One region of the Cutibacterium equinum genome, then DNA from elsewhere that is predicted to be linked to it. Evidence: riboswitches for the same ligand, from Rfam matches in the RefSeq annotation. Region 1 holds a riboswitch; each other region holds the start of a gene.
What was found. A riboswitch is a leader RNA that binds a small molecule or an ion and turns the genes downstream of it on or off. The one in region 1 is predicted to bind cobalamin.
Positions count from the first base shown of each region.

Region 2: it holds a riboswitch for cobalamin, as region 1 does, so the genes downstream of both, O6R08_RS08310 (hypothetical protein) here and cobO (cob(I)yrinic acid a,c-diamide adenosyltransferase) in region 1, are expected to answer to the same signal.
Region 3: it holds a riboswitch for cobalamin, as region 1 does, so the genes downstream of both, O6R08_RS03000 (ABC transporter substrate-binding protein) here and cobO (cob(I)yrinic acid a,c-diamide adenosyltransferase) in region 1, are expected to answer to the same signal.
Region 4: it holds a riboswitch for cobalamin, as region 1 does, so the genes downstream of both, O6R08_RS08370 (hypothetical protein) here and cobO (cob(I)yrinic acid a,c-diamide adenosyltransferase) in region 1, are expected to answer to the same signal.

Region 1 covers NZ_CP115668.1:425,845-429,308, forward strand. The annotation lists gene O6R08_RS01910 (energy-coupling factor ABC transporter ATP-binding protein) at 1-544, shown strand, start outside; gene cbiT (precorrin-6Y C5,15-methyltransferase (decarboxylating) subunit CbiT) at 550-1,146, opposite strand; adenosylcobalamin (AdoCbl) riboswitch at 1,247-1,370, shown strand; gene cobO (cob(I)yrinic acid a,c-diamide adenosyltransferase) at 1,401-2,015, shown strand; gene O6R08_RS01925 (cobyrinate a,c-diamide synthase) at 2,015-3,464, shown strand, end outside.
Region 2 covers NZ_CP115668.1:1,821,803-1,825,266, forward strand. The annotation lists gene secY (preprotein translocase subunit SecY) at 1-467, opposite strand, end outside; gene O6R08_RS08305 (PH domain-containing protein) at 637-1,293, shown strand; cobalamin riboswitch at 1,372-1,505, shown strand; gene O6R08_RS08310 (hypothetical protein) at 1,575-2,783, shown strand; gene O6R08_RS08315 (hypothetical protein) at 2,780-3,464, shown strand, end outside.
Region 3 covers NZ_CP115668.1:659,238-662,701, reverse strand. The annotation lists gene O6R08_RS03010 (ABC transporter ATP-binding protein) at 1-402, opposite strand, end outside; gene O6R08_RS03005 (FecCD family ABC transporter permease) at 399-1,433, opposite strand; gene O6R08_RS03000 (ABC transporter substrate-binding protein) at 1,430-2,431, opposite strand; cobalamin riboswitch at 2,473-2,658, opposite strand; RNA gene rnpB (RNase P RNA component class A) at 2,911-3,293, opposite strand; gene O6R08_RS02990 (zinc ribbon domain-containing protein) at 3,354-3,464, opposite strand, start outside.
Region 4 covers NZ_CP115668.1:1,835,435-1,838,898, forward strand. The annotation lists gene O6R08_RS08365 (leucine-rich repeat domain-containing protein) at 1-1,101, opposite strand, end outside; cobalamin riboswitch at 1,381-1,510, shown strand; gene O6R08_RS08370 (hypothetical protein) at 1,595-3,464, shown strand, end outside.

The DNA of each region.
Region 1 (3,464 bases):
CAGCGCTGACGTGAGTCAGGACGTCTCCTTCGGCCCGATGAACATGGGGCTAGACGTGGACGAGGTGCGCGAACGCGTCACTGAGGCCCTGCAACTGCTCGGGGCCAGCCATCTTGCCGAACGTGCCACACACCAGCTCTCCTACGGCGAGCGCAAGAGGATCGCCGTCGCCGGTGCCGTCGCCATGCGCCCGGATCTCCTTCTCCTTGACGAGCCCACAGCCGGACTCGACCCGGTCGGAGTCACCAGGATGCTGGCGGCCCTGGACCGGCTGCGAGACCACGGCACGACGGTGGCGATGGCCACCCACGACGTCGACCTGGCACTGGCTTGGGCTGACGAGGCCCTCATCGTCGTTGACGGGGGAGTACGGCAGGGGCCGATCGACGAATTGCTCGCAGACGTGCCCGTCGTGGAGAGGGCTCATCTGCACCTGCCGTGGACCCTCGAGTTGGCCCGGCGTCTTGGCATGGATGAACGTCCCCGGACGATGAACGAGGTCGTCGAGTTGTTGTCACACCGGTCTGCGAGCACTCCGCGCTGACGCCGTCACTCAGCGCGCTGCCAGGTCCACGCCACGACGGTGCGGGCGGGTTTCCAGCCTCGCAGCCGACCGATGCTGTCGGCGGTCTCGACGCTAAACCTCATGAGGTCACCGCCCAGATCCCGGTGCAAGGCTTCCACGAGCATCTCGGCCTCCATTGTCACCCCATGGACGACGAGTCGTCCCCCGATGGGCAGACGGGCCCGACACTGGTTGACGAGGGTCTCCGTCGCGCCGCCGCCGATGAAGATGGCGTCCGGGTCGGGCAGTCCCTCCGGGAGACCTCGGGTCAGGTCGGCGTCGATGACCTCGAACTGGCCCGGCAGCGTGAGCTCTGCGGCATTCGTGCGGGCATTGGCGGCCCGTTCTGCCTTGCGCTCCACCCCGACGGCTCGACAGGTCGGATCAGTGCGGCACCATTCCACCGCGATTGATCCGGCTCCGGTGCCCAGGTCCCACAGCAGTTGGTCCGGCATGGGGCGCAGGGCTGCCAGGGCGACGGCCCTCACCGGGTGTTTGGTGATGAGCCCGTCATGGGCGAAGTGCTTCTCGTCGAGGCCAGGCGTGCGTCCGAGGAGGGTGGCGTCAGGATCATGGGTCATGTGGGAAGCCTAGGTGGTGGTGGGGACACCAAGGGGTGTAGGGAGCACCCGAACCTTGACGACTGACCCGATGGCGCGGTGAGGGCTGCCACCCAGATGTGACAGAATCGACGCAGACTCGCAGGGAGGAATTCGGTGTGAATCCGAAGCGGTCCCGCCACTGTGAGCGCCTCAGCGCAAGCCAGGTCGATCCGGCGGGTCAGGTCACGGAAAAGCCGTGGCCTGACGGGCGCGGACCCGCAAGGAGGTCGTTCATGCCGCAGGCGCGCAGTGGTGCCACACCAGACGACGGGCTGTCCACCAGACAGCGACGGTTGCGGCCGATCTTGGCGGTCAATACCGGTGAGGGCAAAGGCAAGACCACAGCGGCCATGGGTACCGCCCTGCGCGCCTGGAACCAGGGATGGCGAGTCGGCGTGTTTCAGTTCGTGAAATCTGGACGGTGGCATGTCGGTGAGCAGGACGCCCTGCAGGCTCTCGGGAAACTGCACGAGGAGACCGGCGTTGGTGGGCCTGTGGTGTGGGAGGTCATGGGGACCGGATGGTCCTGGGCACGATCCTTCGACGCCGCAGAGAATCCTGAGGCTGCTGCTCGCGAGGGATGGCGGCACGTCTGCGAACTGCTGGCGAACCAGGCCATGGACTTCTACCTTCTTGACGAGTTCACCTATCCGCTCCACTGGGGATGGCTCGACGTCGAGGAGGTCGTCGACACCCTCGTCAATCGCCCTGGAACCCAGCACGTCGTCATCACGGGTCGTCACGCCCCGGCTGCGCTCGTCGAGGCCGCTGACCTCGTCACCGAGATGACCAAGATCACCCACCCCTTCGACGCCGGACAGCGCGGCCAGGCAGGAATCGAGTGGTGATGCATCTTCCCCGAATCCTCATTGCCGCCCCGGCCTCGGGAGGTGGCAAGACGACCGTGGCGACCGGTCTCATGGCAGCCCTGCGTGCCAGTGGCCGTACGGTGGCGCCGTTCAAGGTCGGCCCGGACTACATCGATCCGGGTTACCACTCGATGGCCAGCGGTCGTCCGGGTCGCAACCTGGACTCGGTGATGTGCGGTGAGGAGCTCATGGCTCCGCTGCTGGCCCACGGTTTCCTCACCCCCGACCCGGCCGACGTCGCGGTCATCGAGGGGGTGATGGGGCTGTTCGACGGCCAGCTCGGCACTGGGCGCGGGTCCAGCGCCGAGATCGCCACGACGACTCGGACCCCGGTGGTCGTCGTCGTCGACACCGCCCACGCCTCCCTCACCCACGCCGCGGTGGTGGCAGGTCTGGCGACCTTTGACCCGAGTGTCACCATCGCCGGTGCGATCCTCAACCGGGTCGCCTCGCCCCGCCACGGTGCCGAGATCGTCCGTGGCCTCGACCGTCTCGGCATCCCGGTGCTGGGACAGATTCCGCGCACCGAGTCGATCTTCGTGCCGTCACGCCACCTGGGCCTGGTCCCGGCGGGGGAGTGGGAGGATTCAGCTGCCAAGGTGGCGAGCCTGGGAGATCTCATCGCCGAGCACGTCGACCTTGACGCCGTCATGGAGTTGGCCAGGTCGGCCCCCGACCTCGACGCTGAGCCGTGGAATCCGAGAACCGCACTGGAATCAGCCGGTTGGCAAGCCCAGTCCTTCGACGAGCCCCCGATGGTCGGCATCTTCGCCGGGCGGGCCTTCACCTTCCGGTACCCCGAGACCACCGAGATGCTGCAGGCCGCCGGGTTCCGCGTCGTTGACGTCGACCCCCTCACAGATCGACGTCTCCCCGACGGGATCCGAGGGCTCTACCTGGGTGGTGGATTCCCGCAGATGCACGCCACGGATCTTGAGGACAACACCGAGCTGGCAGCAGATGTCCGCGCCCACGCTGCGGCCGGCATGCCGATCGTTGCGGAGTGCGCCGGGCTGCTGTACCTCTGCCGCCACCTCGATGGGCACGACATGTCCGGGGTGTTGCCGATGGATGCGGCCATGGCGAAGAGGTTGACGATGGGCTATCGCGTGGCCACCCGTGACTCCATCAGTGTCGTCGGCCATGAATTCCACCGCACCATGACGACCCCACTCGCTGACATCGACCCTGCCTGGCACATCGCCATGCCCGACGGCTCAGATCGCGCCGAGGGAGCTCTGGCGGACCCTGCCGGGCTGGGACGTCCCACCGTTCAGGCCTCGTATCTGCACCTGCACTGGGCAGGCCAGCCCTCCCAGGCGGTGTGGTTTGCCCGTGAGGTTGCCAGGCGCCACGAGGCCGCAGACGACCACGCGAGCGAGCCCGACTTGAATCACCACGGGGACAGCGACATCGCCGAGGGATTGG
Region 2 (3,464 bases), 1.1 Mb from region 1:
TCGGTGGAGTACACGACCGGCAGGGCGCAGGTGGTGAACAGACGGCCCGAGGTCGCCAGGGTGACGAAGGCCGTCGCCTGCAGCAGGCCCAGCACCAAGGTGAGGTACCGGGTGTACTGGGTGATCTTGTTCTGGCCCGACGCGCCCTCCTTCTTGAGGGTCTCCAGCTTCGGGATGACGACGGTCAACAGCTGCAGGATGATCGACGCGGTGATGTAGGGCATGATGCCGAGCGCGAAGATCGCCAACTTCAACAGAGCGCCACCGGAGAACAGGCTGATCATCGAGTACAGACCTGCCGAGGAGCCAGAATTGGCCTCAGCGACACATCTGTTGATGTTCGACACGTTGACGTTCGGTACGGGGATGACGGACCCGAGCCTGAACACCGCCAGGATGAAGAGCGTAAACAGGATCTTGTGGCGAAGATCCGGCGTTCTGAAGGCATTGGCGAAGGCGGAAAGCATCCGGGCCCTCTCCCATCTCGTGGACTACTGACTACGCAGATCCAACCCCCATGACGCGCTGCAAGCAAATGTCTGGGAGCATGGACACAGCGGGGGTAGCCTATCAACTCACGAGGGCAATACCCACGTCGCCACCTACTGCTACTCGTCTGACCCCGTCTGGAGCGCCATGAGACCGCCCATCATCATCTCGTCGCATCGAGGACGGATCGGTGTCGGGATTGTCCTGGCTGCGATCGTCGTGCTGACGATTCTTGACCTCATTCGATCTGGTTTGGCTGGGTTGACGAATCTTCCGGTTCTGCTGCTTTTCGTGTGGCTGGTGTGGATCATTTGGGGAGTGGCCGAAATTCGGATCAATGACGACGGGGTGACGGTCGTCAATCAATTCCGGATTTGGGAGGTTCCCTGGGATCGAATCACTGAAGTCACGGGACGATGGGGCCTGTCACTGACGGCTGAGCGCCGTCCTGACGCTGAAGGGGCCCGGAAGCCGCGCACTATCTCGGCATGGGCTGCTCCGGCGCGCGGGACGGCCACTGCGATGAAGGGCACTGCCGATCACCTCCCGCAGGTCATCATCGGCTCCGAGGTACCGATGAGATGGTCCTTGGACTCTCACGCGACTGCTCGCCTCATCGAGACGGAGCGAATCGAGCGTCGTCCCGTGGGCAAGGCGGCTGCTACCCAGGCCAAGCCGGAGTCGACGTCAGATCACCAGAAGTCCACCCGAGCGACGCCTCACGACGCCGAGATCCGGGTGCATCCGAACTGGTTGACGATCTGCGTCACCGTCGTTCTCGTCGCCGCCGCCATCATCATCTGAGAGCCTCTTTCCCCCTGTCGATCAGGGACACCTTGAAGTTCACCTGAGGTGGCAGGTACCGCACCCCCAAGCTCATGGCGTAAAGTACGGGTGGTCCGGGGGGTGTACCCCGGACCGACAACTGTGACGGAGAAGCCGGTGAGAGTCCGGCGCTGTCCCGCAACCGTGATGCCACGTGGCTGAGCCGGATCGCCGAATCAGTTGAGCGTTGATGCCATGTCGTGGGTTGCGTGGCGTGACGACCCTCTCGTTCGTCGCGGTGACCCGCCGAGAGGAGCCTGATGGGTCGCCGCCCACTCACCGTTGCGAGCCTGCTGGCACTCATGTGCGCCACGGGGTCGATGATGGTTGTCCCCTCCCATGCCGAAGGGGCAGGGTTTCACGACGGATGGTGTCAGAAGGACGAAGGGTTCGCCGTCGTTGTGTATTGGCCGGCCAAGCCCGCTGACGTGGAGCCCGAGATCCCGGGGAACCTCGACTCGAAGACTTTGGTGCGCTGCATCATTGGTGCCCACAAGACATCCGGGGATGGCCGAGAGGATGTCCTGAAGCTCGCGGGACTCGGGTATGCCACACAGGGGGACATCGTCACGACGATCAATGGCATCGAGAGCGACGCTTTCGCCGAGATCCCGGCCTACTGGTGGTACCACACCGGCACTCGGGAGGGGGACTCCGGCGGACGGTGGGATCCCAAGAGTAGCTGGACGCAAAGCCTCAACGTCAACGACTTCGGGCTCATCGTCTTCTCCTCTGATTCCGAACAGCTCCCTCCTGTCACCCCGAATTTTGCCAAGGGTGGGGACCACGGCGACGAGCCTGGTCCCGGCCCCGGTCCTGGTCCCGGCCCAGCCCCCGGCCCCGGCCCAGGACCATCGACCGGAGAACCCAGCCACGGACCAACGGGCAAACCCAGCCACGGACCCACCGGCGAGCCCACCCACAAGCCGACCAGTGGCCACGACAAACCAACGGGCAAACCCACTCGCACATCGGGTCACGGCGGCGACAAGCCCTCCCACGAACCCGGTCGCAGCCACGGTGGGGACCATCATGACCGTCCCAATCCGACGGCACCGAACCACGCCGACGGCCCCCGACCGCACAAGAAGCGCGACCGTGCCGACAGCCGCCCCAACACGATTTCCACAGTCACGGCGACGCCTCCTACGCCGAGCCTCCCGACCGTCAGTTCTGCGTCACCCTCCCGACCGCGTCCGTCCTCACCGTCAGCCACCCCGAGTTCACCGACCCCCAGTCCCCGCGCGTCCTCTCCTGCCGCAAGCGCCGGATCCTCACTGGCCCCCCAGTCGTCGTCGCCGGTGTGGGGACGCGAGGACCACACTCGTCGTTCTCCTGACGAGGGCGAACACAAAGGTGCCCCCTGGTGGGTGCCGGTCGGTATAGGAGTCGTCGCTCTCGCGGGCCTGGCCTTGGCGCCCGTCATCCACCGCCGCCATCGTCGCGGGGACCAGGAGGACGAGGAATGAACTGCATCTCCATGATCCGCGCGGCGACACTCGCCCTCCTGACGATCTGTGTCAGCGCCGTGGCAGGGGCAGCTCCCGCCCGCGCCGAGCAGAGTTCCCAGACAACCAGCCTGTGCTCAGGTGCGAAGGTGTGCAGCCTGACCACCGATCGATGGCTGCGAGAAGGGACGACCCCCAGAGTGATCATCCGGGGAAACCCGAATGTGCGAGGCACGGTGCGGATTTTCCGCGCCTCTGTTTCCGACAACGAACTGAGCGGGCTCACGCCGATCGGCAAGGGCGCATCCTTCTACACCGATGCTCACGGCATGGCCCAAGTGTATGTGCCCATTCCCTCCTCGTCGGACATCGGCGAGGGCGGCTGGGCTTTGGTGAGTGTCTCAGACATCGAGGGGCTGGACACCACCCGAATGCCCGGCCAGTTCGTCGCCTTCGGGTCACTCGTGCCGCATCTACTGGGCGATGGCTACTCCGAACGCAAGCCCGCCGGTCAGACCCTCGACATGCAGGCCGTCGGCGCAATTCCCGGTGACACCTACCGGGTCCAGGTCAAGCAGGGCGACACCTGGCACGATGCCACTGCCATCGGCCAGCTTCCTGCAGCAGCTGTGAATCCTTCACAGATCACCCACATCCACTGGACGGTGCCGCGCGGACTGACGGGCACGAAACACGACGTCA
Region 3 (3,464 bases), 230 kb from region 1:
CATCGCCTCCTCAACGACTCCTTCGTCACGGCTTCGTCGGCGACCCAGATTGCCGACCCCCCATCCTCCCAGGTGAGGAATGCGCCCGAGCTGGACGACGTCACGCACCGTCAATTCGACATGGGCAGAAGGGGTTTGCTCCAGCAGAGCCATGATCCGGGAGCGCTCCTTGGGGCCGGTCTCAACCAGGTCCTGCTCCCCCAACAACACCCGGCCCGTGCTTGGCTTGCGCAGACCCGCAAGTAGGTGAAGGAGAGTTGTCTTGCCCGACCCGTTGAGACCGATGACCATCGTCATGGCTTGGGGGCGAATTGCCACGCTGACCCCGGACAGGATCGTCGTCTCATCGACCCTCCAGCCAAGATTTTCAGCCCGCAACGCTGCTGTTGTCTCCGCTGTCATGATCGCGAAGCCTGTCGCCGCAGCAGAACGACCAGTACCGGAGCTCCGACAGCCGCCGTAATAACCCCGACAGGAATCTCGGTGTCTGGACGCAAACACCTCGCCGCAGTGTCGGACCACACCATGAGCAAGGCTCCGGCAAGGGCTGATGCCGGTAACAGCTGGGCATGACGCGGCCCAGTCCAAAACCTCACGATGTGGGGAACCGTCAGCCCGACGAAGCCGATGGGACCGACAAAGGCCACACTCAACGCAGTCAGCAGGGCTGTGACGACCATGATCGCCCACCGCACGGTATTGACCGGAACTCCCAAGGACATCGCGCTGACATCGCCGAAAGCGAAGGCATCGAGGATGTGGCACAAGGCCATCCCCGCCATCAGGGCAGGCAGGGTTGCAACTGCCAGCGCGATCGTCGATCCCCACCGCAGACCCGTGAAGGAGCCGAGAGTCCACGACAACGCCGACCTGGCAGCGTTCGACTCACCGAAAACCATAATCATCATGGACACGGCCGCTGCGCACAGCTGACCGACGGCCACACCGGCAAGAATCGTGCGGCTGGGCGGCAACTCCCCGGAACGACCGGTAGCCATCCCCAAGACCATGACCAGGGCACCGACAGCCCCTCCGAAGGAAGCCAAGGTCATGAGGACCGATTGGCCCAGGGTGCTGGAAATCCCGACGACGAGAACAAAGACGGCACCTACCGAGGCCCCGCTGGAAATACCGAGCAGGTAGGGGTCGGCCAGGTCATTGCCGGTCAAGGTCTGCAGTACCGCACCACACATTGCCAGCAACGCGCCGACGACCATCGACCCGATGACTCGGGGAGCCCGCAGCTGCCAGACAATCTGATCGTTGAGGACGGTAACATCGGCCCCGGCAATGAGGCGGAATCGTCGGGCCACCACCCTGGCAACATCCCGGACAGGGACATGTACCGCCCCGATCCCCAGCACCACGAGGACAGTGCCGACCAGGGCAGCGACGAGAACACCGGCGATCAGCCAGCTACGCCAGCGACTCACTTGCCGTTGATCTTCGCAAGACCATCATTGAGGGTCTTGGCCCCGTCAACAAGCTCAGCACCCGGGGTGCTCTGGGCGAAGGGCACCGTGACGAATTTGTTCTCCTTGACCGCCTTCATCTGGCTGAGGACAGGATCCTTCTTGAGGTAATCGATCTTCGATTTTGCCGTGGACCAGCTTGCATCGGCGACAACGATGACGTCCGGATTGGAGGCAACGATCTTCTCCCACGAGCCGTCTGCCCACCCGCCATCGAGATTGGCGAAGAGATTCTTGGCTCCAACAGCGTCCATGAGAAGTTGAGGCCCACCGTGGCCTGCGCCAATGAACGGGGTCTTGTCTCCCGAGTCAAACCAGACGATCGACGTCTCGGTGCCGTGCTTGTTCCCGGTGACCTCTTTGAGGGCATCACGCTGCTCGGCAATGGCCTTGTCAGCGGCATCCTTGGCGCCGATGAGGGTTCCTACTTCGGTCATTTCCTTCCAGACGTTCTCCCAGGTGGCATCGGCCACGGGAGTGCCCTCCGGGCAACCAAAGGGGCTGATGTAGGTCGCAATCCCCTGCTTCCGCAGCTCTTCCCGTGTGCCAACAGCCTTGTCAGTGAAAGCGCTGGAGTAGGAAGACACAGCCAGATCAGGTGTGGCGGCCAGGAAGGTTTCCTTGGAGGGGTACTGCTTGGCGAGCACCTTGACCGAGTCGTAGGCCTTCTTCCACTTCGCCGGAATCTCACTGTCGAGGTAGGCGGTGCCGACGAGTGTGGATTCACCGCCGATGGCCAGGACGTCCTCGGTGGCTCCCTGATTGAGGGTCACAGCCCTTGTCGCGGGCTTGTCGAGGGTGATTTTTTGTCCGCAATTGGTGATGGTGATCGGGCCTTGTGCCGATGCTGATGCTGATCCCGATGCCGAGGAATCCTTGGGAGCGCCGGCGCATCCGGCGAGCATGACAGCGGGAATGACCGACGCTACGAGAGCGCAACGAAAGGGGACGAGGTGCATGGAGAAGCCAGCTTTCTGTGTTCGGCGTGCGCGGCCGGGTACCAACAGGACGATGTCAGGTGGTCTTCGGGCTCAACCTCGTCTCCAGCCCCGACTCCTTCCCAGTGCTCATGGCACCAGTGGCGTTCGCCGTGGCGGATCAGTCATACCGCTGCGCGTCAGCTCCGGCCTCTCACCGGATTCCAGCGCTCGTGATGTCACGAGCAACCTGACGCGAGGATGTTAGCACCCCCTGTGTATGCCCCCTTGACGGGGTCTCACCTCACTTGAACAGGTCAGTGAACCGAATCGTCGTCTTCCGATAGATCTCGTTGTAGGCGGCTCGGCGCTGATCTCGTAGCCATCCCATCCCCTTGCGGCCATACCAGGCATGAGGGTGCGCGTGGCGGCCCTCGTGGCTCTTCCACGTGTCCTGCCCGAGATGGACGTGGACAGGCTGGGGGTGCGGGTTCCGGACTTCATGGCCCCGATGACAGGAAGGGACGAGCCATCCTGTAAGCCGGGTTCTGTGGCCCATCAGGGCCGGTGATCATCCATCTGTGAACACCATTACTGGCATCCTCCAGCCTTTCGGCTGCGCAGCCTACCCGGACGCTCGGGCGAGCAGCCCTCGAACACGTCCGCGACCTCACGGTCTTCTTGGCCTTGCTCCAAGTGGGGTTTGCCGTGCCGTCATCGTCACCGATGACGCGGTGGGCTCTTACCCCGCCGTTTCACCCTCACCGGCCCGAAAGCCGGCAGTTTGTTTTCTGTGGCACTTTCCCGCGGGTCACCCCGGGTGGGCGTTACCCACCACCCTGCTCTGTGGAGCCCGGACTTTCCTCGACAACTCAGGGATTGCCGCGATCACCCGGATGACTCGTCCAAACGACAATTCTACGGTCAATACGGCATCGTCGCCACACTGGCACGGCGTACCTGGTCAGAGGGACTCCCCGGTGCGCACCAGAATGCGCTCGCACTCCTCGCAACGCACGACATCGTCCTCGGCGGCTGCGGCATAGGTGCGCAGATCGGCCGCATTTGCGGCAAT
Region 4 (3,464 bases), 1.1 Mb from region 1:
GAGCTTCGCCGGTTCGGGAGCTGCAACGACGTGGACCGTGATGGACCCGTTGAAGTACATCGAGGCGTCGCGGAACTGCCACACGTAGTCGCCCGCAGAGGGGTACGTGACGTTCTTGCCCTTGATCTTGACGCCTTCAGGAACCTCACGATCAGCCACGAAGGTCGTGCCTTGATGGTCGACGGCGGTCGGGACGGGGGCCTCGACCCCGGCAGTGGCCGACCCACCGTCAACGGTCTGGTAGTTCGAGACGATGTCGGTGTCTCCCAGCCCCTTGATGTCCTTGAGTGGGGACAGATCGCGGATGTGGTTCTTGCCGACGTCCAGATGCGACAGTTTCGTCAACGACCTCAGCGGCGTGACATCGGAGACTCCAATGCTGTTGACATCCAGGCTGAAAATGCCAGTCATGGAGGCCAACGGCTTGAGATCACTGATCTTGTTCTCCGGCAGGAATGCCTTTTCCAATCCGGTCAGCTGATCGATACCGGTAAGGTCCTTGATTCCCCTGTTCCGGCAGCTCAGGCTCGTGACACCGTCGAGTTGTTCCTTGGTGGGAGTGGTGGTACCCACCTTGTCGGTGATGCATTTTTGCAGGGCCTTGTCAGGAATCTCGAAGGAGGCCGCCGGAGTGGTGGGAGCCGGATCGACCTTCGGCTTCCAGGTCGGAGGGACCTCCCATGGGCCGTCGATGAGCATGTAGTGCCATGCCTCGATCGAACCGGGCTCCGGATGGTAATTACTCGCACCGAGCTGCGAGTACTCCCACGTTGTCTCGGTGTTCTTGCCTGCCGGCTTCCCGTGGAAATAGCCCCAGTAAGCGTAGAATTTGTCGGGGTTTTCCGGATAGCCGTTAATCGAATCGATAAACAACCCCAGGTCACCACCGAAATCGGTGTTACCGATGTCGAAACCAGCCGACGTCAAGGCTTCCACACCGTTGGAGAACTTGGTAGCACAACCAGTATCGACATGGCCGTCATCGCGCTCGGCATAGACGAAGACGTGGTTCTCGTTGATGCACTTCTGCGCATCAGAGTCGTAGGACGGCGGTGCCGCAGATGCCGGGCCAAGATGGGTGATGGCAATTGGCAGTGCCACTGCTGCTGCGAGTAGACCAGCCAAACCCCGTAGACGTCTCACTATTCCTGCCTTTCACTGGGTGGACGCTTCTAGGCCATCCAGCGCTGGGCCAGGATCGTCTTTTCCGCTGTCCACGACGGAAACAAGTACGGGACATCTCAACGATGGCGATCCGACTTAGCCGACATTTTTGTCGGTCTACACGGTTGCGGGACAGTCCTGGATTCGCACCAGGTTCTCCATCGGTGAAACCATGTGAAGCCTAACACACAGGTTCGCAGCGCCTAACTAGATGTGGACATGTGATGGGCGCGAGCTTAGACTGACACTGCAACCACGGGGGAATCCGGTGAGAATCCGGAGCTGACCCGCAACCGTGAGGGGCTCGTCCCCAAGTCGGAGTACCTGGGTTGCGCCAAGGAACATCACACCGTCGAGGACTGCGGTGGGTTCAACTCGGGGGGCTTTCCCGTCCTGAGCGCAACGCATCCTCAGGAAGAAGGCCCGCCACATGACCAGGCTCAATCGATGGGTCGCCGGTCTCGCCGCCGGTGCACTCGTCGCATCACCGTTCGTGGTACCGGCGTTCGCTGACCCGCAGCCCGCGCCATCACACGCACCTGTCACCGCCACCATTGATGACGGTTCCGCCCCGTACTGCTTCGATCCGCCGGCCAGCCCGGTCAAGGGTGCCATGTGGGCCGGATCGGTCAACGACACCGCTGCCACCAGTAAGTACGTCGCCGCGGCCGCCGACTGGCTCGCCCAAAAGTGGCAGGAAGACCCGACGACCTACGGACAGGCTGGCGGTGTCGCCGACGGCATCATTGCTCTGGTCGGCTCCGATGCCCATCCTGACGTCGTCAAGGAGATGACTGCGGCCCTCAAGGAAGCAGGCCCGAAATACGTCGAGAACAACCCGGCTGGTCTGGCGAAGGTCATCATGACCGCCGAGATCCTCGGCGAGGATCCGACCTACTTCCTCGGCAAGGAAACTGGAAACCTCTGGGTCAAGCTTGCCGGCTATATCAACGATGAGACCCCGGGTATGCAGAACCGCGTCAACATGTACTGGGGCCCGCACCTCATCACCATTGCGCTGACCCGCGCCAACCGCCCGGTGCCACAGAAGATCATCGACAAGTTGCTGTCGACTCAGGGCACTGACGGCACGGACGCCGGCGCTTTCGGTTACACCAAGCGGAACCAGGACGGCAGCAGTGTCTTCGTCGGCGACCCCGACTACACCGGTATCGCCCTGTCTGACCTGACTCTGCTGCAGCGCAACTCTCATCTCATCCCGGACGGCTACCAGGCCAAGATCGATGCTGCTGCCGCCAACGCCACCACGTGGGCCATGAACACCAAGGAGCACGACGACGGCGACTACTGGGAGACCTACTCCGCCGCCAACTCGACCGGCATGCTCGCCAGTGCTCTGGCCGAGCGTGGCGAGGACATGAAGTCCGTCAAGCAGTGGATGATTCGCCAGCAGCTCCTCACCAACGTCGGTGCGTGGCAGGCCAAGCGCAACTCGAGTGAACCCAACCTCATGGCCACCGATCAGGCGGTCATGGCTGTTTCGGGCCACGGTTACGCCTCGGCATGGTCCGGCAAGGCCCCGGAGGGTGTTCCGTCCTGCAAGACCACCCCGTCCGCGACTCCCACCGCTACCCCGACAGACACTCCCACCCCTACCCCGACAGACACTCCCACCGCCACCCCGACCGGCAAGCCCGGTGACATGAGCGGCGCCCAGCAGTGCATCGCCGTGGGCCACGTCTGGGTGTACGTCGAGCAGGACAACGGCACCTCTAAAGGCGGATGCGCATCGAAGTTCAACGATGGTTTCGAGGCTCTTGAGTCGGCAGGGTTCGCCATCGAGTCCAGCGGTGGGTTCCTCCACAAGATCGACGGTTACCCGAAGGTGTCTAACATCAACGAGGCGTACTGGTCCTACTGGCATGCCACCCCGGCCGGCGCTGACAAGCCGGTGAAGTGGCAGTACTCGATGACCGGTGCTGGTAGCGCCAAGCTCAAGCCTGGTTCCATCGAGGGCTGGTACTTCAAGTCCCTCTCCGCTGACTGGAATACTGGACCGAGCTGGGATGCCCGCCTGACACCATATGCTCCCTCGGCTACCCCGACTCCGAATCCGAGCGTGACCCCGACCCAGACACCGACGATGACCCCGACCGTGACCCCAACCGGAACGGCCACACCGACGCCATCCGCCACCCCAACAGTGACTCCCACGGTCACGCCCACTGTCACTCCGACGATGGCCCCGACCGGATCGGCCACTCCCGCACCATCCGCCACGGCGACCGCCGATGACCCAGTGCAGGTGGCTCCCGTCGGCCCGTCGAACCGTCCTGCGG